4 regions of the Pseudomonas sp. R3-41 genome follow, and region 3 is predicted to be linked to each of the others. Evidence: predicted binding sites of a transcription regulator. Region 3 holds the regulator's gene; each other region holds the start of a gene.
What was found. The regulator FliA, encoded in region 3, starts transcription of late flagellar genes. The targets are predictions, from matches to a motif close to CTAAAGTTTNNNNNNNNNNNGCCGNTAA.

Region 1 (5,793 bases), 1.7 Mb from region 3:
GACGCGGGAGCCGGTCGGGGTGGTCGCTGCCATCGTGCCGTGGAATTTCCCGTTGATGATGGCGTCCTGGAAATTGGGGCCGGCATTGGCGAGCGGTAATTCGGTGATTCTCAAACCTTCGGAGCGTTCGCCGCTGACGGCCATTCGTATCGCACAACTTGCCCTGGAAGCAGGGTTGCCGGCCGGTGTGCTCAATGTGCTGCCAGGCTATGGGCACACGGTGGGCAAGGCCCTGGCCTTGCACGGTGACGTTGATGTGCTGGCGTTTACCGGTTCCACCCGAGTGGCCAAGCAACTTCTCGTGTATGCAGGCGAGTCGAACATGAAGCGGGTCTGGCTGGAGGCGGGGGGGAAGAGTCCGAACATTGTCTTCGCCGATGCCCCTGATCTTCAGGTAGCCGCCGAAGCGGCAGCGGCCGCCATAGCTTTCAATCAGGGCGAGGTGTGCACCGCCGGTTCACGTTTGCTCGTCCAGGCTTCCATCAAGGCGCGTTTCGTGCCGATGGTGGTCGAGGCCATGAAAAGCTGGAAGCCAGGCCATCCATTGGACCCCGACACCAATGTCGGTGCACTGGTGGATGCGCGTCACCTGGAAGGCGTGTTGCACCACATTCGGCAAGGACAGGATCAAGGCGCCCAGTTGTTGCTGGGAGGACACGTGGCGCTGGCGGACAGCGGTGGCAGCTACGTGGAGCCGACGCTATTCGATAACGTCAGCAATTCGATGAACATTGCCCGGGAAGAGATTTTTGGCCCGGTGCTGTCGGTGATCGAGTTCGACGAAGCCGAGGATGCGGTGCGCATCGCCAACGACACGCCTTATGGGCTGGCGGCAGCCGTCTGGACGGCCAACCTGTCGCGCGCCCACACCATGGCCCGGGCTCTTCGCGCCGGAAGTGTCTGGGTCAACCTGTATGACGGCGGCGACATGATGGCGCCGTTCGGTGGCTACAAACAGTCCGGCAATGGCCGCGACAAATCCCTGCATGCTTTTGATAAATACACCGAGATCAAGGCCACCTGGATTCAGCTCTGAGGCATTTCCGGTGAACCACGTTACGGGCGGGATGGCTCTGCCTGCTTGACGCTTACTCAAACGAATTCCTTTTTGAAGGATGGCGCAATGAACAGCTCGATAAGCTCCACGGCAGCCGTGGACCAGGACGCGGAGCAACTCCGTGCCCTGGGGTACACCTCGAATTTCGAACGTAGCATGAGCCTCTGGCAGAACTTTGCCCTCGGTTTTACTTACTTATCGCCAGTGGTCGGCGTCTATACGTTGTTCGGCCTGTGCCTGGCAGCGGGCGGGCCGCCGATGTTCTGGTCCTACCTGCTGGTGGGGTTCGGGCAAATGCTGGTGTGCCTGATTTTTTGCGAAGTGGTGTCCCAGTACCCCATTTCCGGCGGTGTCTATCCGTGGGCTCGCCGCCTGGTGGGGAAAAAATGGGCCTGGATGGTCGGCTGGATCTACGCCATCTCTTTGTGCGTGACCATTGCTGCCGTAGCCCTGGGCGCTGGCCCCTACATTGCCAACCTGCTGGGTTTCGAGTCGTCGCCGGTCACTAATACCTTGGTTGCGCTGGTCCTGACCGCCGCCGCGACGGTCCTGAACCTGAGCGGCACCAAGCTGCTGGCGCGGGTGGCGATGTTCGGTTTTCTGTGTGAGCTGGTCGGGGCTTTGTTGATCGGCGGCTATTTGCTGATTTTCGAGCGCCACCAGCCCTTGAGCGTGTTGTTCGACACGTTCGATATTTCCATCGATGGGGAATACTGGCCGGCCTTCCTGGCCGCGTCACTGGCGGGGATGTTCCTCTACTATGGTTTTGAAGCCTGCGGCGATGTCGCCGAGGAAACGCCCAATCCTAGCCGCCAGGTCCCCAAGGCCATGCGAATGACGATCTGGATCGGCGGTGCTGCTTCGATCTTCGCCGCCCTGGCCTTGATCCTGGCCGTGCCTGATATTGCCGCCGTTGTTTCCGGGCAGGACAAGGATCCCATGGCCACGATATTTGGCGCGGCGTTCGGTCCGGTCATGTCCCGTGTGGTCATGGCGGTGATCACAGTCTCGTTCGTTTCCTGTGTGCTGAGCTTGCAGGCATCCGCCAGCCGCTTGTTGTATGCCTACGCTCGAGACGAAATGCTCATGGGCAGTGGTGTGCTGAAGAAACTCTCCCCGACGACCCATGTGCCGACTGCCGCCCTGATGGTCTGCGGGGTGCTGCCGGCAATCATCGTGTGTGTCGGCTTTTATCTTCAGAACGCCATCGCGCTGGTGGTGAGTTTTGCCGCCATCGGTATCTACCTGGCGTTCCAGATGATTGTCGGGGGAGTGATGTATGCCCGTCTCCGGGGCTGGACACCCAAGGGCCAGTTCACCTTGGGACGTTGGGGCTGGCCGGTGAACATCGCTGCGCTCTGCTATGGCTTGTTCGCCATCGTCAATATGTCCTGGCCGCGTACGCCAGATGCGCCTTGGTACGTGAACTACGGCATCGTGTTGGTCGGCGCCATCGTGATTCTCGTCGGCCTCGTCTACATGGTCGTGTTTCGTCCCTACGAGAAGGGTACCGCTCCGGCGTCCGATGCCTGGAAAAAAGCCTAGGAACATGACGGCCTGCCGCCGGGCGCGGCAGGCAAATTCCTCTGATGAGAAAAGGTGAACATTTTATGACGTCTCGAATCCATTCGATGCTGTTTGGGTTGCTCCTGATTCTGGCCAGCCATGGGGTTTTGGCGGCCAGTCAAAACGATACCCTGGGCGTGATCCATGACTACATGAAGGCTTGGAACGCTCGTGATGCGGAGGCTGCGGCGAAGTACTTCGCCGAGAACGGTGAGTTTCTCGACGCCTCGGTGGGAACACCGCAGGTCGGCCGGGAAAATGCCAAGACCCAGGTGATCGAAGTGTTCATGCGCGCAGTGCCGGATCTGCAATGGACGATGCTGGGCGAGCCGATCATCAACGGTGACAGCATTGCCTTCGAATGGGAGTTCAAGGGGCACAATACCGGGCCTTGGAGCACCGAGACGCCGGCCACCCAGCGCCCCCTCAGCTTCAAGGGGGTGAGTTTCATCCGGCTCAAGGAGGGCAAGATTCTCACGCAGCACGACTACTATGACGCCCTGGGTTTCAACAAGCAGCTCGGCTGGTAGTTCCATGTTTGGATGCTTACCGTTATCTGTCGAAAACTTGATCCTGATCAAGGCAAATAAACATTCCCGCTTCATGACCGTTATAAGTGCCAAGCGGAGCAATAACAGGGGTGATGGCTATTTGGTATTGCGTTAAGATCGCCCCACGTCAGCGTGTATAACAACCCTCATACAACAAGTTCACGCGTCATTAATTCAATATGAAATGAGGCTTGAACGGAAATGCTCAGGAATGCACCGCTGCGTCTGAAACTTTTATTGATCCTGCTACTTCCCCTGTTGGGATTCTTGTCCTTGGCCGGCGTCTTTATCGTGGACAACTACAAGACCCTGCGCGATATGGACGCCACGGTCGCCGCCAGCGCCACGGCACAGAAGTTGAGTCAACTGATCACGGTATTGCAGCGCGAGCGCGGCGCCAGCGGGGTTTTCCTGGGCAGCGGCGGCAAGTCCATGGGCGAACGGATGGCCCAGGCGCGCCAGGACTCCAATGCCTCGGCCAAGGTAGTGCGTGGGTTGTCTGCGTCGGACAGTGCGCAATTGGACAATGTTCTCCAGGCATTGGACCAGTTGCCCGTCATTCGTGGGCAAGTGGATAAGTTGGGTATCAGCAGCACCGAGTCCGGTGTTCGTTATACCGAGATCATTCAAGCGCTCATGGGCTACACCCACTCTTTGGAAGCGACGATCAACAACGCCACCATTGTTCATGCGCTCAATGCCCTCAATCAGTTTATCGAGATGAAAGAACGGGCCGGACGCGAACGGCTCGTGCTGGGCCTGGTATTCAGCCAGGATCGTTTCGATGAGACCTTGTTGTCGCGCTTTAGCCGTAATCTTGGTGAGTTCTCTGCGTATTCCGACGCGTTCCGCCGCCAGGCCCAACCAGTCTTGCTTCAACAGTTCACCGAGCAGATGCTCAAGCCCGCTGCGGTCGAAGTCGGTAAGTTGCAGCGCCTGGCTTTCGAAGTGCCATTGGGCCAGTCGCTGGGCATCAAGCCAGAGGCCTGGTTTGAACTCTCCACTCAGCGCATCGATATGATGAGCCAGGTGGAAGACGCCCTCGGCCAAAGCATCAGCCGCCTGGCGATTCACGGCCGCGATGAAGCACACCGTGCGTTGTGGCTGACCGTCGCTGCGGTCGTCGTGGCGCTGCTGGCGGTGTCGGTGTTGTCGTATGTGATCATCCGCCTGATCGATCTGGCGGTGCGCGATGTGAATCAGGCCCTGAACGGCCTGGCACAGCGTGACCTCACCGCCAGGGCCACCTACGAAGGCCGCGATGAGTTCGGCCAGATCTCGCGCAACCTCAATCGCATGGCGCAGGAGATCAGCGAGATCGTGCAGGAAATCGGCAACGCCACGGCGCAAGTGGCGACCGCCGCGCAAGAGTCTTCCACGGTGACGGTCCAGACCAGCATGAGTGTCGAGCAACAGCGCCAAGGCACCGAGCTGGTGGCCACGGCGATCAATCAGATGAGTGCTACGGTGCGCGAGGTGGCGCAAAGCACCAACGATGCGGCGCACATGTCGCAACAGGTCAACCTCAGCACGGCCCAAGGGCGCGTGGAAATCGAAAGTACCATCGGGCTGATCCGCCAATTGTCCGGGCAGGCCGAGGAGACCGCGCAAATCATTGGTGACCTCAAGCTGGAAAGCGATGCCATTTCCTCGGTGCTCGATGTGATTCGCGGCATTGCCGAACAGACCAATCTATTGGCGCTCAATGCGGCGATTGAAGCGGCGCGGGCCGGTGACCATGGCCGCGGTTTTGCGGTGGTCGCCTCCGAAGTGCGCACCCTGGCACAAAAGACCCAGGAGTCCACGGGCAACATTCAACAGATGATCAGCAACCTGCAGGCCGGTTCGGATCGCGCGGCGCTGTCCATGCAGCAGACCCTGGACAAGGCCCAGGACGGGGCGAGCAAAGTCGAGCGCGCGGGGGAGTTGCTGGTGGAGATCGCCGAGGGGGTGGCGACGATCAGCGACCGTAACATCCAGATCGCCTCCGCGGCAGAAGAGCAGAGCGCGGTGTCCGAAGACATCAATCGCAACGTGAACGAGATCAACGACCTGGTGATCCAGGTGAGTGCCGGCGCCGAGCAGACGGCCATCACCAGCCAGGAACTGGCGCGCCTGGCCGAGCACCAGCAACAGTTGGTCAATCGCTTCAAGGTCGCCTAGGTCCTGCAACCTCGGGCCTTCGACGCAAGGCCCGGGTGTGCGCTCAGACGATATCGTCGATCAGGATATGGCGCTCGCCGCGGCTGCATTGCTCGATCCGCGCCTCGACCTTGTAGACCTTGCGCAGCATCGATTCGCTGATCACCTCGGCGCTTGGGCCGCTGCCCTGGGCGGTGCCGTCGGCGATGACCAGCACCTGGTCGGCAAAGCGTAGGGCCTGGTTCAGGTCATGGATGGCGATGAACACAATGACCTGGCGTTTGCGTGCCAGGGCCCGCATGAAGTTCAGCACCTGGACTTGCCGGTGCATGTCCAGGGCGCTGGTCGGTTCATCCATCAGCAGGATTTCCGGTTCGCGCACCAGGGTCTGGGCGATCGACACCAGTTGCTGCTGTCCGCCGCTGAGCTCGCCTAGATTACGGAACGACAGTTCGGTGATGCCCAGCGCGGCGAGAA
Region 2 (5,793 bases), 2.8 Mb from region 3:
CGGCTACCTGACCGAGGCTGTGCGGCGCAAGCCGTACTCGGTGATCCTGCTCGATGAGGTCGAGAAGGCGCACCCGGATGTGTTCAACATCCTGCTGCAAGTGCTGGAGGATGGTCGCCTGACCGACAGCCACGGGCGCACAGTGGACTTCCGCAACACGGTGATCGTGATGACCTCTAACCTGGGTTCGACGCAGATCCAGGAACTGGTGGGTGATCGCGAGGCGCAGCGCGCGGCGGTCATGGACGCAATCTCTACCCACTTCCGGCCAGAGTTCATCAACCGGGTCGACGAAGTGGTGATCTTCGAGCCGTTGGCCCGGGATCAGATTGCCGGGATTACCGAGATCCAGTTGGGCCGCCTGCGCAGCCGCCTGACCGAGCGCGAGCTGAAACTGCAATTGAGCGATGAGGCGTTGGACAAGCTGATCGCGGTGGGTTACGACCCGGTCTATGGCGCTCGGCCGCTGAAGCGGGCGATCCAGCGCTGGATCGAAAACCCGCTGGCGCAGCTGATTCTGTCGGGTCGCTTCATGCCGGGCGAAACCGTGACCGGTACGGTGGAGAACGACGAAATCGTCTTTAACTGATAGCCGGGACTGCTGGCGATTGAAATGGCCTTGCCTTGCGAGGCCATTTTTTTCATCAGGCCGTTGAACTCAAAGGAAAAGGCTTGTAAAGTGCGCCCCGCAGTACGTCACCCCAAGGGTTACTTCTCACTGAGAAGGAATCCAAAATAAGTTGCAAATCATTGTCTTGAAAGCAATTTAAGGGGTTGACAGAGGTTTTGAAAATTGTAGAATAGCGCGCCTCAGACACACGAACGCAGCGATGCAGACGGTGGAAGAGGTTGAAGCGAGATTCAACGATGTAGCTTCAAATAGCAGTAACTTGAAATATCAGTTCCGTGATAGCTCAGTCGGTAGAGCAAATGACTGTTAATCATTGGGTCCCAGGTTCGAGTCCTGGTCACGGAGCCATTTCAATCGGGGTATAGCGCAGTCCGGTAGCGCGCCTGCTTTGGGAGCAGGATGTCAGGAGTTCGAATCCCCTTACCCCGACCATATTTGGGTCGTTAGCTCAGTTGGTAGAGCAGTTGGCTTTTAACCAATTGGTCGTAGGTTCGAATCCCACACGACCCACCATTTTTGAAACCAGCTCGCTGGAATCGAATCTTAAGATCAGAGGCCAAAAGCACTGATCGAGGAAGGCGACTTGCAAAGGTCGCCTTTTTTTTACCGGGGTATAGCGCAGTCCGGTAGCGCGCCTGCTTTGGGAGCAGGATGTCAGGAGTTCGAATCCCCTTACCCCGACCATATTAAAAATCCTCGTATCGAAAGATACGGGGATTTTTTTTGCCTGCGATAAAGTGCACTGACTTAAGTCATCGTACAACCTGCCGATAACCCACCGACAGGGGCCTGGCCCCAACCTCAGGCCAACAATAAAAAAGGCACCCTTATATGTTTCTTCGCCGGTTGAATATCGCCCCCCGTGCGGCGTTGGGTTTTGCTGTGATCGCTGCGCTGGTGGCGTTGCTCGGGGTGTTCGCGCTGGGGCAGATGTCGAGCATTCGTGACAGTGAAGTCGCCGTGGAAACCCAATGGCTGCCCAGCATTCGCGGGGGTGACGAGATTCGCGAGTGGATGTTGCGGATCCGCACGATCTCCCTGCGTATGGCCCTGGACCAGGACCCGAAGAACATCCCGGTGTACCGCGGCCAGATGGACACCCGCGACAAGGAGTTGGGCGAAAAAATCGCGGCCTACGAAAAACTCGTCGTGACGCCTGAAGGCAAGGCCCTTTACGACCAGTTCAAGCAGACGTTCGCTGCGTACCGTACCGGTATCGCGCAATCCTTCACCCTGGCGGAACAGGGGCGTCGGGATGATCTGATCAAGTTGCTGCTGGTGGACATGAAGACCGTGGTGGACGGTTCCGGCAAGCAGCTCAACGATCTGGCGGAGTTGTTCTCCAAGCAGGTGTCCATCGAGAGCCAGAAGTCCCAGGAGCACTACGCCAATTCCCGCATGATCGTCAGCCTGTTCATTGTGCTTGCCGCCCTGGCCACGGTGGCCTTGGCCATGTTGCTCACGCGCAGTATCGTCAAACCCCTGGGCGAGGCGCTGGATGCTGCGGAGAGCGTCGCCCGGGGTGACTTGACCCGACCGATCGAAACCCATGGCAACGACGAAGTCAGCCGTTTACTCAAGGCGTTGGCGGCCATGCAACAGAATCTGCGCGAGACGTTGCAGGGCATCAGCGGCTCGGCCGCGCAACTGGCCACGGCAGCCGATGAGCTGAACGCCGTCACGCTCGACAGCACCAACAGCCTGCAGCAACAGAACAACGAAATTGAACAGGCCGCCACCGCCGTCACCGAGATGACCACCGCTGTGGAGGAGGTTGCTCGCAATGCGGTTTCCACTTCCGATGCCACGCGTCAGTCCAGTGAGTCGGCATCCCTGGGGCAGCAGCGGGTCAGCGACACGGTCGAGGCCATTGGCGCCCTGGCTAACGATGTGCAAGTGACCGGCGGCCTGGTGCAATCTTTGGCCAACCAGTCGCAGGATATCGGCAAGGTGCTGGACGTAATCCGCGCCATCGCCGAGCAGACCAACCTGCTGGCCCTCAACGCGGCCATTGAAGCGGCCCGGGCAGGAGAGAGTGGACGTGGCTTCGCGGTGGTGGCCGACGAGGTGCGGGCGCTGGCTTATCGCACGCAGCAATCGACCCAGGAAATCGAGCAGATGGTCCAAGGCATGCGCAGCGGTGCCACCCAAGCACTCGATTCCATGCAGGCCAGCTCCAGTCGTGCGGCAAGCACCCTGGCGATGGCGGAGCGGGCAGGGGAAGCGCTGCACACCATTACGGCGTCGGTCAGCGAGATCCATGAGCGCAACCTGGTCATCGCCAGTGCTGCCGAGGAGCAAGCACAAGTGGCCCGCGAGGTCGATCGCAACCTGGTGAACATTCGTGATTTGTCGGTGCGCTCGGCTTCCGGCGCGGATCAGACCAGTGCGTCCAGCCATGAGTTGTCGCAACTGGCGAATTCGCTGCGCACGATGGTGCAGCGGTTTCAGGTTTGAATGATTGGCTGCGCAGATCGAGTGTTATCGTTTAGATAACTGTTGACTGCACTGGCGTCTTCGCGAGCAAGCCCGCTCCCACAGGAGATCGCGTACTCATGTGGTACTCGCTCTCCTGTGGGAGCGGGCTTGCTCGCGAAGACGATGGAACAGGCGATGCACCTCTAAAACTCAGCGCCACCACCAGCGGTTGGCGCTTCGCTTTTTATCCTCAATGCAACTTCAGCCGCGGCTCGGTCCCGCGCCCGATCTTGCTGCCCAGCATCAGCATGGCCGTGCGGAACATGCCGTACAGCGCCATCTGGTGCATGCGGTACAACGACACATAGAACATCCGCGCCAGCCAGCCTTCGAGCATTACGCTGCCGGTCAGGTTGCCCATCAGGTTGCCCACCGCCGAGAAGCGCGACAGCGAGATCAGCGAGCCGTAGTCGGTGTATTTGTAGTCGGGCAGGGCCTTGCCTTCGATCCGCAGTTTCAGCGATTTGGCCAGCAGCGAGGCTTGCTGGTGCGCGGCCTGGGCGCGGGGCGGAACGTTACGATCGCTGCCGGGTTGCGGGCAGGCGGCGCAATCGCCGAAGGCAAAGATGTTTTCGTCGCGAGTGGTCTGTAGCGTCGGCAGCACTTGCAGCTGGTTGATCCGGTTGGTCTCCAGCCCGTCGATATCCTTGAGGAATTCTGGCGCGCGAATCCCGGCCGCCCAGACCTTCAAGCTCGCGTCGATCACTTTGCCGTCCGCGGTAATCAGGCTGTCGGCGGTCACCTGGCTGACAGCGGCGTTGGTCATCACGTTGACGCCGAGTTTTTCCAACGTCTTGTGCACCGGTCCGCCGATGCGTTCCGGCAGTGCCGGCAACACCCGTGGCCCGGCCTCGATCAGGGTGATGTGCATGTTCTCTGGTTTGATCCGGTCCAGACCATAGGCGTGCAGTTCGTGGGCGGCATTGTGCAGCTCTGCCGCCAGTTCGACCCCGGTCGCACCGGCGCCGACGATGGCGACGCTGATGCGCTCGACGATATCGGTCTGCCCGGCGTGGGCACGCAGATAGTGATGAAGCAATTGCTGGTGAAAGCGCTCCGCCTGCTTGCGGGTGTCGAGGAACAGGCAGTGTTGCGCCGCGCCTTCGGTGCCGAAATCGTTGGTGGTGCTGCCGACGGCAATCACCAAGGTGTCGTAGCCCAGTTCCCGGGCCGGCAGCAGCTCGATGCCCGCCTCGTCATAGGTGGCGGCCAGCTGGATTCTCTTGCGCTCGCGATCCAGGCCGCTCATGCGCCCCAGTTGGAACTCGAAGTGGTTCCATTTTGCCTGGGCAACGTAGTTGAGTTCGTCTTCGGAAGAGTTGAGGGAGCCGGCAGCCACTTCGTGCAGCAGGGGTTTCCAGATGTGGGTCAGGTTCGCGTCGACCAGCATCACACTGGCCGTGCCGCGCTTGCCCAGAGTCTTACCCAGACGGGTAGCCAACTCCAGGCCGCCGGCGCCGCCGCCAACGATGACAATACGATGAGTCATGGGGATATCTCGCAAGGCTAAAGGAATTCGGTGCCGTTACCCGCGCGAGCATCAAGCGGCTCATAGCGTCAGGTAACTGATCAGTCGGCTCAACAGGCCCAGGCCAATCGTGATGGCCAGTACCACCACTAGGAGCATCCACGGCCGGAAAGGCCGGCGCTCGACTCGGTGCTGGGACAGTTGCAGGTACTCTTCGACATGCTTCTGGTCGTCTGGGTTCAGGCGGCTGGTCATAAAGGCCTCGTCAGGTAGACGTTGCGGAATGTGAAGACGTTACAGCGTCCGGCTAGCCGGCATTGAAAGCAGCATAGCCGCTCGCCGGCACGGGTTCGACGGCCAGGGGGTCGTCCAGGCGAATGATTCCACTTTTTAACACCCGGGCGGTGATTCCGCCATGGCCGCGTACGGCCTGGAATGTACCTTCGCCGAGGTTTCGCTCCAATCGGGCGCAGGGCTGGCACCAGCCGGTGGTTTCAAAAATGGCCTGGCCGATGCGAAAGCGCCGGCCCTTGAGGCTGAACAGATTGATGCCGCTGACCACAATGTTGCGCCGCAGTGCCTGTGGCAGCACCGGCTGGTCCTCGGGGCGGCCCATCAGTGCGCTGATCACGGCCAGGTGCTCCCATTGGATCAGCGTGACTTGCCGCGCATTGCGCACACCGGGGCGGGCATGATCGCCGGTCAGCCCGGCCTCCAGGCGCGCCTCCACGGCGTCCAGTTCGATCATCGGTGCGTGGCCTTGGGGACGCACGCCGATCCAGCGCACACGGCCCTGTTGCGGCACGGCGGCGATCAGTTCTTGCAATGGACTCACAGGCTGATCCCCACATCGAAGACGATGCTGCGGCCCAGGTTGCCGCGCAGGAAATCCGGCGCATCGGGATGGGCGAACAGCACCCGGGCAAATGTCGGCCCCACCAGCGACAGCGAGCGCCAGCCCTGGCGCAGGTATTCGGTGGGCGGTGGAAAGTGACTGTTGAGGTCCAGCACTTCGCGCTTGAGGCTGGCGAAGGCGATGATGTCCAGATCGCCCAAGTCCATGCCGCGCTCGGTGTAGTTGTGGGCTTTCTTGCGCAGCGTCGGGGCCAGGCGCAGCAGGAATTCATTGGCTGGGATCCGCCTGGGCTTGGCTTCGCGCCGCACCAGTTGGCTCAGGGAAAAGGCGCTGCGGCGGCGTTGCAGTTCATCGCGCCAT
Region 3 (5,793 bases):
GACGACAAAGCCGATCCGCTGGGTGCCCACCGAAAGGATCACCACGTGGCCTTCGCCCTGCTCGACGTGAGCAGCGGAGCTGACCAGCCAGCGCTTGAGGTAGAACAGCGGCAGCGCCTTGTCCCGCACGATGACCACTTCCTGGCCATCGACCACGTTGGTGCGCGACAGGTCGAGGTGGAAAATCTCGTTGACGTTGACCAACGGGAAGGCGAAGGCCTGGTTGCCCAGCATCACCATGAGCGTCGGCATGATCGCCAGGGTCAACGGGACCTTGATGACGATCTTCGAGCCCTGGCCCTTGGTCGAGTAGATATTGATCGAACCGTTGAGCTGGGAAATCTTGGTTTTCACCACGTCCATGCCCACGCCACGGCCCGACACGTCGGAGATCTCGGTCTTGGTCGAGAAACCCGGGGCGAAGATCAGGTTGTAGCACTCGGTGTCGCTCAGGCGGTCGGCGGCATCCTTGTCCATCACACCGCGTTTCACCGCGATGGCACGCAACACGTTCGGGTCCATGCCTTTGCCGTCATCGGAGATCGACAGCAGGATGTGGTCGCCCTCCTGCTCGGCGGCCAGGATCACCTTGCCGCTGCGGACCTTGCCCGAGGCTTCGCGTTCTTCCGGCGACTCGATGCCGTGGTCGACCGCGTTGCGCACCAAGTGGACCAGCGGGTCGGCCAGGGCCTCGACAAGGTTCTTGTCGAGGTCGGTCTCTTCACCCACCAGTTCCAGGTTGATTTCTTTCTTGAGCTGGCGAGCCAGGTCGCGAACCAAGCGCGGGAAGCGCCCGAAAACTTTCTTGATCGGCTGCATCCGCGTCTTCATGACCGCAGTCTGCAAATCGGCCGTGACCACGTCGAGGTTCGACACAGCCTTGGACATGGCTTCGTCCTGGCTGTTGAGGCCCAGGCGCACCAGGCGGTTACGCACCAGCACCAGTTCGCCGACCATGTTCATGATCTCGTCCAGGCGCGCGGTATCGACCCGAACGGTGGTCTCGGCTTCGCTGGCCGGTTTTTCCGCTGGCGCAGCCGCTGGAGCACGGGCTGGCGCCGGGGCGGCGGCAGCGGCAGGCTTGGCGGGCTCGGCCTTGGGTTCCGGTGCCTTGGCGGCGGGTTTGGGCGCGGCCTTGGCCGCCGGTGCGGCCGTCTTGGCGGCGGCAGGCGCGGCGGAAGCGGTACCGACCTCGCTGAACTTGCCCTTGCCGTGCAGCTCATCGAGCAGCGATTCGAATTCGTGGTCGCTGATCAGGTCGCTGCCTGCGGCAGCGGCAGCAGGTTTGGCCGGCGTCGGTGCCGAAGCGATGGCCGAATCCAGGGCGTCAACGGCAAAGGTGCCCTTGCCATGCAACTGGTCGAGCAAGGCTTCGAATTCGTCGTCGGTGATGTCCGAGCTGTCGCCCGCCGCTTTCGCGGCGGCCGGGGCTGCTGGCGGGACAACGGCATCTGGCGCGAATTGGCCCTTGCCGTGAAGCTGGTCGAGCAGCGACTCGAACTCGGCATCGGTGATTTCGTCGCTGCCAGCCCCATTGCTGGCCGGTGCAGCCGGCGCAACCTGAGCGGCCGGTGCCTCGGCCTGGGCCTTGACGGCACTCAGGGAGTCCAGCAACTGTTCGAATTCATTATCGGTGATGTCGCCCGATTCTTCGGCGACCGGTTCTTCAACCACTGCCTCGGCAACCGGCGCGGCTTCGTCAGCCGATTGCGGCTCGGCCAGGCGTGCCAGCGCGGCGAGCAGCTCGGGGGTGGCCGGGGTAATCGGCGAGCGCTCGCGCACTTCGCTGAACATGCTGTTGACCGCATCCAGCGCTTCGAGCACCACGTCCATCAATTCCGAATCAACGCGACGCTCACCCTTGCGCAGGATGTCGAACACGTTCTCGGCAATGTGACAGCACTCCACCAGCTCGTTGAGCTGGAGGAAGCCGGCGCCTCCTTTTACAGTGTGGAAACCGCGAAAAATTGCATTGAGCAGATCCGCATCATCAGGTCGGCTTTCCAGCTCGACCAGCTGTTCGGACAGTTGCTCTAGAATCTCGCCGGCCTCAACCAGGAAATCCTGAAGGATCTCTTCATCGGCGCCGAAGCTCATTAATGGCTGCTCCTAAAATAGGGCTAAATCAAAATCCAAGGCTGGACAGCAAATCGTCCACATCGTCCTGACCGGACATAACGTCTTCTCTTTTATCGGCATGAATTTGCGGACCTTCACCCTGAGAGAGATGTTTTTGTGGATCTTTTTCAGCAAGTATCGCTTCACGGTCGTGTTCGATGCCTGCAAAGCGGTCGACCTGGCTAGCCATCAGCACCAGTTTGAGCAGGTTGCTTTCCACTTCGGTGACCAGTTGGGTCACACGCTTGATCACCTGGCCGGTCAGGTCTTGATAGTCCTGGGCCAGCAGAATGTCGTTGAGGTTACTGGCCACGGCGCGGTTTTCGTTGCTGCTGCGCGTCAGGAAACCGTCGACCCGACGGGCCAGCTCCCGAAATTCTTCAGCACCGACTTCGCGACGCATGAACCGGCCCCAGTCGGTGCTCAAGGCCTGGGCCTCTTCACTCAGGCCATTGACCAGCGGTGTTGCGCTTTCCACCAGGTCCATGGTGCGGTTGGCCGCGGCCTCCGTCAGCTTGACCACATAGCCCAGGCGCTCGGTGGCGTCGGTGATCTGCGAGACTTCCTCGGCCTGCGGCATGTGCGGGTCGATCTGGAAATTGACAATCGCGCTGTGCAGTTCACGCGTGAGCTTGCCCACTTCCTGATACAGACCACGGTCACGGGTCTGGTTGAGCTCATGGATCATTTGAACCGCATCGCCAAAGCGACCTTTTTCAAGGCTGTCGACCAGTTCGCGGGCATGTTTTTTCAGGGTCGATTCGAAATCGCCCATTGAAGATTCGTTGTCCATAGCTCCCCCGTGGCGCCGTTAACCGATGCGTTCGAAGATTTTTTCGATCTTCTCTTTCAACGCCTGGGCCGTGAAGGGCTTGACCACATAGCCGTTTACACCGGCCTGGGCCGCTTCGATGATCTGCTCGCGCTTGGCTTCGGCAGTCACCATCAGCACCGGGAGGTGCTTGAGTTTTTCGTCGGCGCGCACATGGCGCAGCAAGTCGATACCGGTCATGCCGGGCATGTTCCAGTCAGTCACCAGAAAGTCGATGCTCCCGCTGTTGAGGACCGGAATGGCTGTGACGCCATCATCCGCCTCGACCGTGTTGGTGAACCCAAGGTCACGCAACAGGTTTTTTATGATCCGCCGCATCGTTGAGAAGTCATCAACGATGAGGATTTTCATGTTCTTGTCCAATTCGACCTCCAAGCAGTCTTAAACGCGCCCAGCACCTGGACGCGCCATTTCAATCAATTCCGGCACAACACTCGACAACGGTCTGGAGCACAACGGATGGAAACTGACCCGGCAACGCCATGCCAGTCCCGCTCGCAGTGTCCCCACACTGCCTGTCAGCGCGCTCGCCACTCCCCCAAACGGCCCCGCAAGCGGGCCGCGCACTGGCTGTGTAACTGGCTGACCCGAGATTCGCTGACCCCCAGGACCTCACCGATTTCCTTGAGGTTCAGCTCTTCGTCGTAGTACAGCGCCAAGACCAGTCGCTCACGTTCCGGCAAATTGGCAATCGCATCCGCCAGCGCGCTCTGGAAACGTTCATCTTCCAGGTCACGTGACGGCTCCATGTGAGCACTCGCGTTATCCTCATGCAGCCCTTCGTGCTCGCCGTCCTGCAAGAGGTCGTCGAAGCTGAACAGGCGACTGCCCAAGGTATCGTTCAAAATCCCGTAATAATCATCGAGACTCAACTGGAGTTCGGCCGCAACCTCGTGATCTTTAGCGTCACGCCCAGTTTTAGCTTCGATTGCCCGAATCGCGTCACTGACCATGCGGGTATTGCGGTGCACCGAACGCGGCGCCCAATCGCCCTTGCGGACTTCATCGAGCATCGCCCCACGAATGCGAATACCGGCATAGGTCTCGAAACTGGCGCCCTTGCTGGCGTCGTATTTGTTCGACACTTCAAGCAGGCCGATCATGCCGGCCTGGATCAAATCCTCGACCTGGACACTGGCCGGCAACCGCGCCAGCAAGTGATAGGCGATACGCTTGACCAGTGGCGCATAACGCTCGATCAATTCGTATTGGGCGTCCCGTGCCGATTTTTTGTAGAGATGGTTGTAACCGCTGGCTGTCATAACACGGGCCCTGCTGTTTGTTGCACAAGACGCTCGACGAAAAACTCCAGATGCCCGCGGGGGTTGGCCGGCAGCGGCCAGGTATCGACCTTTTGGGCGATCGCCTTGAACGCCAGCGCGCATTTGGAACGTGGAAAGGCTTCATAAACGGCACGTTGCTTCTGGACGGCCTTGCGCACGCTTTCGTCGTAAGGCACTGCACCGACGTATTGTAGGGCGACGTCCAGGAAGCGATCGGTGACCTTCGTCAACTTGGCGAACAGGTTGCGTCCTTCCTGCGGGCTCTGGGCCATGTTGGCCAGGACGCGGAAGCGGTTCATGCCATAGTCGCGGTTAAGCAGTTTGATCAGGGCATAGGCGTCGGTGATGGACGTCGGTTCGTCGCAGACCACCAGCAGCACTTCCTGGGCGGCGCGCACGAAACTGACGACCGAGTCGCCGATGCCGGCCGCGGTGTCGATCACCAGCACATCGAGGTTATCGCCGATGTCGCTGAACGCCTGGATCAGGCCCGCGTGCTGCGCCGGGGTCAGGTGAACCATGCTCTGGGTGCCGGAGGCAGCCGGCACGATGCGAATCCCGCCCGGCCCCTGCAACAGCACGTCGCGCAGTTCGCAACGGCCTTCGATCACGTCCGCCAGGGTGCGTTTGGGGGTAAGCCCCAGCAACACGTCGACGTTCGCCAGGCCCAGGTCGGCGTCCAGCAGCATGACCCGTCGGCCAAGCTCTGCCAGAGCCAGGGACAAGTTCACTGACACGTTAGTCTTCCCGACGCCACCTTTGCCGCCGGTCACCGCGATCACCTGTACGGGATGCATGCTGCCCATGTTCGTTCTTTACCTTGTCTTCTTAGACGGAGGCCACATTACTGGCTGCGCGTTCGCATACGGAACAATGCATGGCAGACCATCGATGTAGGTACAAAAAATATTCATGATTACCTCAGCCGACCTGCTTGGTCGGGCTGTGGTAGATGTCAGCGAACATGTCAGCCATGGCTTCTTCGCTGGGTTCTTCCTGCATTTGCACACTCACGGCACGACTGACCAGTTGATGACGGCGCGGCAGATGCAAATCATCCGGGATCCGCGGCCCGTCGGTCAGGTAGGCCACCGGCAGTTCATGACCGATCGCCAGGCTCAACACCTCGCCCAGGCTTGCCGTTTCGTCCAGCTTAGTCAGGATGCAGCCGGCCAGCCCGCAGCGTTTGTAGCTGTGGTATGCGGCGGTTAGAACCTGTTTCTGGCTGGTGGTTGCCAACACGAGATAATTTTTTGACTTGATACCGCGTCCGGCCAGGCTTTCGAGCTGCATGCGCAGGGCCGGATCGCTGGCTTGCAGGCCGGCGGTATCGATCAGCACGACGCGTTTGCGCAGCAGCGGTTCCAGCGCCTGGGCCAGGGATTGGCCCGGATCCACATGGGTCACCGACACATTGAGGATCCGGCCCAGGGTCTTGAGTTGTTCCTGGGCACCGATGCGGAAACTGTCCATGCTTACCAGGGCGATGCTCTGGGCGCCGTACTTGAGTACATAACGGGCGGCGAGCTTGGCCAGGGTGGTGGTCTTGCCCATGCCGGC
Region 4 (5,793 bases), 2.1 Mb from region 3:
GCGACCGTGCAGGGTCAGCAGCTCGCCATTGTCCATGCCGGGATGGCCGACCCATTCGTAGCCGCAGCGGGTGACCAGCTCGTTGAAGCCTTCAAGCCAACCCAACCCGCCTCGGCCGTTGAGCTCGATGAACGCCGGGTTGACCACTTCCTTGACGGGCGAATCCCATCCCATGCGCACGTCGCCAACCGATGCCTGCAGCACATTCATGCCACGGGTCGGGACCACTGAAAGCTTCAGGGTGCCGTTGTCAATGTCGACCACGCTGACACCTTCCTGCCGACCACCGTGCAGGGTGCGCATCGTCACGGAAAAGGGTTTGTCGGTCTTCACGCCGAGTTGCTGGCTGGTGATTTGCCAGGGTTGGGCGGCTTTATCGGTATCCAGCAGGACGTAATCCCAAGCCATCGCATGGGAAGCAGCGCCCAAGGCGCCAAGGGTAACGAGCAGTTTGAGCGGAGTCATGGTCACGACCTTTTATTGGAGTTGTGCGGTTTTTATAGACTTGAAGAAACGTTTCAGCAAGCTAAAAAACAGCAATAATCTTAAAAAAGGATGGACCATTGGATTGAGGGCTTTTGTGGGAGCGGGCTCGCTCGCGATAGCGGTGGGTCAGGTTGAGATGAGGGTGACTGGACTGCCGCCTTCGCGAGCAAGCCCGCTCCCACACTGATTCCAGGCAGGCGCAAGAAGAGGGATCACCCGTAAACTCCCTTGTGGGAGCGAGCCTGCTCGCGATGGCAGTGGGTCAGCTTACAGAGATGTGACTGACAAGACGCCTTCGCGAGCAGGCTCGCTCCCACATTAATCGCGGGGGTGCCTGCTCGCGGTGGTTGCAGAGGCCTCAGCGGAACCGATCCACCTCTTGGCGCAGGTCCTGGGCGAGTTTTTCCAGTTCTTTGGCGGTGAGCGCCAGGTTCGAGACTACTTGGCGCTGTTCGCTGTTGGCCATGGCGATGCTCTGCAGGTTGCTGCTGAGCAGGGTCGCGGTGCTGCTTTGTTCCTGGGTGGCGGTGGTGATCGCCGCGAATTGCTGGCCTGCCGAGCGACTCTGCTCGTCGATGCGCGCCAGGGCCGAGGCCACGTTGGCATTGCGCGACAAGCCTTCCTGCATCAGCAGGTTGCCCTGCTCCATGGTGCTGATGGCATTGCCGGTTTCCTGCTGGATACTATTGATCATGCTGGAGATTTCGTCTGTGGCCTGGCGGGTGCGGGACGCCAGGCTGCGGACTTCATCGGCCACCACGGCGAAACCACGGCCCTGCTCGCCGGCGCGGGCGGCCTCGATGGCGGCGTTCAAGGCCAGCAGGTTGGTCTGCTCGGCAATCGAGGTGATGACACCGACGATGCCGCCGATCTCCTGGGAACGCTGGCCCAGGGTATTGATGACCGAGGCCGTGCTGTTCAGCGCGCCGGCAATTTGTTCCAGGGACGACGACGCCTCATCCATCGAGGTCCGGCCAATGCGGGTTTGCTGGGCATTCTCCTGGGCCAGGCGTTCGGTGTTGCCCATGTTGTCGGCAATGTTCAAGGAGGTCGCACTGAACTCTTCCACCGCGCCCGCCATGCTGGTGATTTCGCCGGACTGCTGCTCCATGCCCTCGTACGCCCCGCTGGACAACCCGGACAGGGCCTGGGCGCGGCTGTTGACCTCCTGGGAGGCCTTGCGGATGTGCTCGACCATGGTCGATAGGGCCTGGCTCATCTGGTTGAAGGCACGGGCCAGCTGACCGATTTCGTCATGGCTCGATACGTTCAGGCGCACGCTCAGGTCGCCAGCGCCCAATGCTTCGGCCTGGCGCACCAAATCCCCCAGCGGTGCCAATTTGCTACGCAACAACCACATCGCCGAGCCGACCGCCAACAGCATCGCCAGCAGGCTGCCGATGGCCAACTGCGTACCGACGCTCCAGGTCACGGCGCGGATCTCGGTTTTCGGCATGCTCGCCACCACCGCCCACGGCCCACCCTCGAACGGCACGGCAACGCTGTAGAAGTCTTCGGCGGTATCGGCCCAGAACGCACCCTTGCCCGGTTTTTTGATCAGGCCCGTAATGGCCACGGTCGCATTATCCAGCGCCTGTACACCTGCCGGCGGCACCAGCCATTTGTTTTGCTCATCCAACAAGGCCAGCGAACCGGTCTGCCCAATGCGGAAACGCTTGAGGTTTTCGAACTGCGCGTTTTGCGCATCGGTGTAATCGAAGCCTACATACAACACGGCGATGATCTTGCCGCTGCTGTCGCGTACGGGCGTGTACTGCGACATGTAGAAGCGCCCGAACAGCAGGGCCCGGCCGATGTAGCTCTGCCCGCTGATCACCGGACCGTAGGCTGGACCGGCGCGGTCGAGCACAGTGCCGATGGCCCGCGTGCCGTCCTGTTTACTGACGGAGGTGCTGACGCGAATGAAATCGTCGCCGCTGCGCACGAATATCGTGGCCACACCGGCGGTCATCGCTTTGAAGTCATCCACTTCCTTGAAGTTGTTGTTCAACACCTCGCTGCCCAGGTTCAAGCCTGGGGTCTGTACGCCCGCCACCGTCACCGGCTGGTCTGGATGCACGGTCAAACCCGCGCTGAAGCGCTTTTCGAACAGGCCGGCCAAGCGCTGGGTGCTCTCACGCAAGGTGCTGTGGAAGGTATTGAGCTGATCGGCCATCAGGCGCGCTTCGCTGGCCAAGTGCTCTTCACGGGTGGCAAGGTTGGCGGTGTCCAGCGAACGCAGGGCGAAGACGGTACTGCCGGAGATCACGACCGCCAGTATCACGGCAAGGGCAAGGCCTAGCTGCGAGGCGATCCGGGCGCGGGGTTGAGACATGACGGCTCCTGGCCGAGAGACCGGATCATCCTGATCACGTCGCACGCTCGGCATTTTATTCGGGTGAGGTGTAAGTAGACCCTTTCTGAACGAGGGTTCCATCTTCACGGATTCGGCGGCAAAGCCAAATACTTGAGCGGTTTGGACGGATTAATGCCAAGTGGCTAGCACGCCAACTGCAACGTTTCAGCCCAGACGCTGCACATCGGGCAACTGCATGGCCTTGACCTCACCCTGGAGGAAGTCGCTGAGCCGGCGCAAACGCTCGCCCCCCGGCCGGGTTTTCGGCCAGACCAGGTAATAGTGCTCGCCACTGGCAACCGCCGTCGGCCATGGCAGGCTCAGGCGCCCTTGGGCAACGTCCTCGGCCACCATCAGCAGGTCGCCCATGGACACCCCATAGCCGCGTGCCGCCGCGATCATGCCCAGCTCCAGGGTATCGAACACCTGCCCACCCTTGAGCGAGACCTTGTCGGCCAGGCCCATGCGTTGCAACCAGTTGCGCCAGTCCCGGCGATCCGGCGTCGGGTGCAGCAGTTCGGCGCTGGCCAACCGCGCCACATCCCAGGGCTGATCGTTCAGCAGGTTCGGCGCGCCCACCGGAATCAACTCCTCGGGGAACAGCAGACTGGCCTCCCAGTCCGCCGGAAAATGCCCGTTACTCAGCAAGACGGCGCAATCGAAGGGCTCGACGTTGAAGTCCACCGAATCGATGTCCATCCAGGCACTGGTCAGTTGCACTTCGTTACCAGGCTGCAGATGCCGGAAACGGCTCAGGCGCGCCAACAGCCAGCGCATGGTCAATGTGGAGGGTGCCTTCATGCGCAAGATGCCGTCTTCGCCATGCAAGGTGTGGCAGGCCCGCTCCAGCGCCATGAAACCTTCGCGCACGCCCGGCAGCAGCAGCCGTGCCGCCTCGGTCAATTGCAAGTTGCGACCGCTGCGCTGGAACAGCCGACAGGCAAAGTGATCTTCCAGGGTGCGAATGTGCCGGCTGACGGCGCTCTGGGTAATCGACAGCTCTTCGGCGGCCCGGGTGAACGAGCTGTAGCGTGCCGCGGCTTCGAATGCCCGCAGCGCATAAAGCGGAGGAAGACGACGAGGCATCGCAAAAAGCTCCATGGCGGTGTTTGCAAACCCTACCAGAAACGCGCCCAGCATGAGTTTTAATCATGCCAGCGATCTTTTTTATCCTTTTGTGCAATCCGTCTAGAGCGCCGAGAATCGTCGCTTTACTGCCTTCTTTGAACAGGGAGCGTGATGATCATGCGGCATCCGGTGCGTACCGAACTCTGGGCCATCCTGCGGCTGGCGGGGCCGTTGATTGCCTCGCAGTTGGCGCACATGCTGATGGTGCTCACCGACACCGTGATGATGGCGCGCCTGAGCCCCGAAGCCCTCGCCGGTGGCGGGCTCGGGGCGGCCACCTATTCGTTCGTGTCGATCTTCTGCATCGGCGTGATCGCCGCGGTGGGCACCCTGGTTGCGATTCGCCAGGGCGCAGGCGATGTCGAGGGCGCTACCCGGCTGACCCAGGCCGGATTATGGCTGGCCTGGTTGATGGCGCTGATGGCCGGGTTTCTGCTGTGGAACCTCAAGCCGGTGCTGCTGATGTTCGGCCAGACCGAAACCAACGTAGTGTCCGCCGGGCAGTTCCTGCTGGCGCTGCCATTCGCCCTGCCCGGCTACCTGAGCTTCATGGCCCTGCGCGGCTTTACCAGCGCCATCGGCCGAGCCACACCCGTAATGGTGATCAGCCTCGGCGGTACGGTGGCCAACTTCCTGCTCAACTACGCGCTCATCACCGGCATGTTCGGCCTGCCGAAACTCGGCTTGATGGGCATCGGCCTGGTCACGGCCATCGTCGCCAATTGCATGGCCCTGGCGCTGGCCTGGCACATCCATCGGCACCCGGCCTACCGTGCCTATCCGCTGCTGGATGGGCTGTCGCGGCCCAACCGCCAATACCTCAAGGAACTGTGGCGCCTGGGCCTGCCAATTGGCGGCACGTACGCAGTGGAGGTCGGGCTGTTCGCGTTCGCCGCGCTGTGCATGGGCACCATGGGCAGCACGCCGTTGGCGGCTCACCAGATCGCCCTGCAAATCGTCTCGGTGGCGTTCATGGTGCCGGCCGGGATGTCCTACGCCATCACCATGCGCATCGGCCAGCACTACGGCGCCGGGCAACTGCTGATGGCGCGCCTGGCCGGGCGGGTCGGGATCGGCTTCGGCGCGGCCGCGATGCTGGCGTTCGCCATGGTGTTCTGGTTGTTGCCCCATCAATTGATCGGCTTGTTCCTGGACCACGACGACCCGGCGTTTCGCGAGGTGATCAACTTGGCGGTGAGCCTGTTGGCGGTGGCGGCGTGGTTCGAGCTGTTCGACGGCACGCAAACCATCGCCATGGGCTGCATTCGCGGACTCAAGGACGCCAAGACCACCTTCCTGGTGGGCCTGGGTTGCTATTGGCTGATCGGTGCGCCGTCGGCGTGGTGGATGGCTTTCCACTTGAACTGGGGGCCAACCGGTGTCTGGTGGGGCCTGGCCCTGGGGCTGGCCTGTGCGGCCGTGAGCCTGACGCTGGCGTTCGAATGGAAGATGAAACGGATGATTCGCAGTGAGCCTGGACTGCGGCGTTTCGAAAGCATCCAAGCCGACTGAGGTTCACTATGTGGGAGCGGGCTTGCTCGCGAAGGCGGCGTATCAGCCAGACATATATCGACTGATTCACCGCCTTCGCGAGCAAGCCCGCTCCCACAGGGTTTTGTGTCAGCTGATTTCCAGCATCGACTGCTGATCACCCTCGAACGTCAAATATTCAACCAACTCCGGCAACGGCAACGGCTTGCTGATCAGGAAACCCTGCACCTGGTCGCAACCGAAACCGCGAAGCAGGTCCAGTTGTTCCTGGGTTTCCACACCTTCGGCCACCACCTCCAGGTTGAGGTTGTGGGCCAGGTTGATCATGGCGT

Region 1: a site for FliA is predicted at 3,210-3,237, ahead of M1D99_RS15065 (methyl-accepting chemotaxis protein). Genes of this name have one in related genera too.
Region 2: a site for FliA is predicted at 1,378-1,405, ahead of M1D99_RS04830 (methyl-accepting chemotaxis protein). Genes of this name have one in related genera too.
Region 4: a site for FliA is predicted at 2,931-2,958, ahead of M1D99_RS01410 (methyl-accepting chemotaxis protein). Genes of this name have one in related genera too.

What each region holds. Positions count from the first base shown of each region.
Region 1 is NZ_CP096421.1:3,370,380-3,376,172, forward strand. Features, by position in the region: gene M1D99_RS15050 (aldehyde dehydrogenase) at 1-1,036, shown strand, start outside; gene M1D99_RS15055 (APC family permease) at 1,124-2,602, shown strand; gene M1D99_RS15060 (ester cyclase) at 2,668-3,153, shown strand; gene M1D99_RS15065 (methyl-accepting chemotaxis protein) at 3,376-5,337, shown strand; gene M1D99_RS15070 (ABC transporter ATP-binding protein) at 5,381-5,793, opposite strand, start outside.
Region 2 is NZ_CP096421.1:1,075,275-1,081,067, forward strand. Features, by position in the region: gene clpB (ATP-dependent chaperone ClpB) at 1-589, shown strand, start outside; tRNA gene M1D99_RS04810 (tRNA-Asn) at 904-979, shown strand; tRNA gene M1D99_RS04815 (tRNA-Pro) at 987-1,063, shown strand; tRNA gene M1D99_RS04820 (tRNA-Lys) at 1,069-1,144, shown strand; tRNA gene M1D99_RS04825 (tRNA-Pro) at 1,239-1,315, shown strand; gene M1D99_RS04830 (methyl-accepting chemotaxis protein) at 1,463-3,088, shown strand; gene M1D99_RS04835 (NAD(P)/FAD-dependent oxidoreductase) at 3,300-4,598, opposite strand; gene M1D99_RS04840 (DUF3094 family protein) at 4,659-4,832, opposite strand; gene M1D99_RS04845 (MOSC domain-containing protein) at 4,885-5,412, opposite strand; gene M1D99_RS04850 (DUF1780 domain-containing protein) at 5,409-5,793, opposite strand, start outside.
Region 3 is NZ_CP096421.1:5,092,828-5,098,620, forward strand. Features, by position in the region: gene M1D99_RS21845 (chemotaxis protein CheA) at 1-2,097, opposite strand, end outside; gene M1D99_RS21850 (protein phosphatase CheZ) at 2,126-2,911, opposite strand; gene M1D99_RS21855 (chemotaxis response regulator CheY) at 2,930-3,301, opposite strand; gene fliA (RNA polymerase sigma factor FliA) at 3,469-4,212, opposite strand; gene fleN (flagellar synthesis regulator FleN) at 4,209-5,039, opposite strand; gene flhF (flagellar biosynthesis protein FlhF) at 5,155-5,793, opposite strand, start outside.
Region 4 is NZ_CP096421.1:326,103-331,895, reverse strand. Features, by position in the region: gene M1D99_RS01415 (aldose 1-epimerase family protein) at 1-465, opposite strand, end outside; gene M1D99_RS01410 (methyl-accepting chemotaxis protein) at 845-2,821, opposite strand; gene M1D99_RS01405 (LysR substrate-binding domain-containing protein) at 3,008-3,928, opposite strand; gene M1D99_RS01400 (NorM family multidrug efflux MATE transporter) at 4,088-5,482, shown strand; gene M1D99_RS01395 (putative bifunctional diguanylate cyclase/phosphodiesterase) at 5,591-5,793, opposite strand, start outside.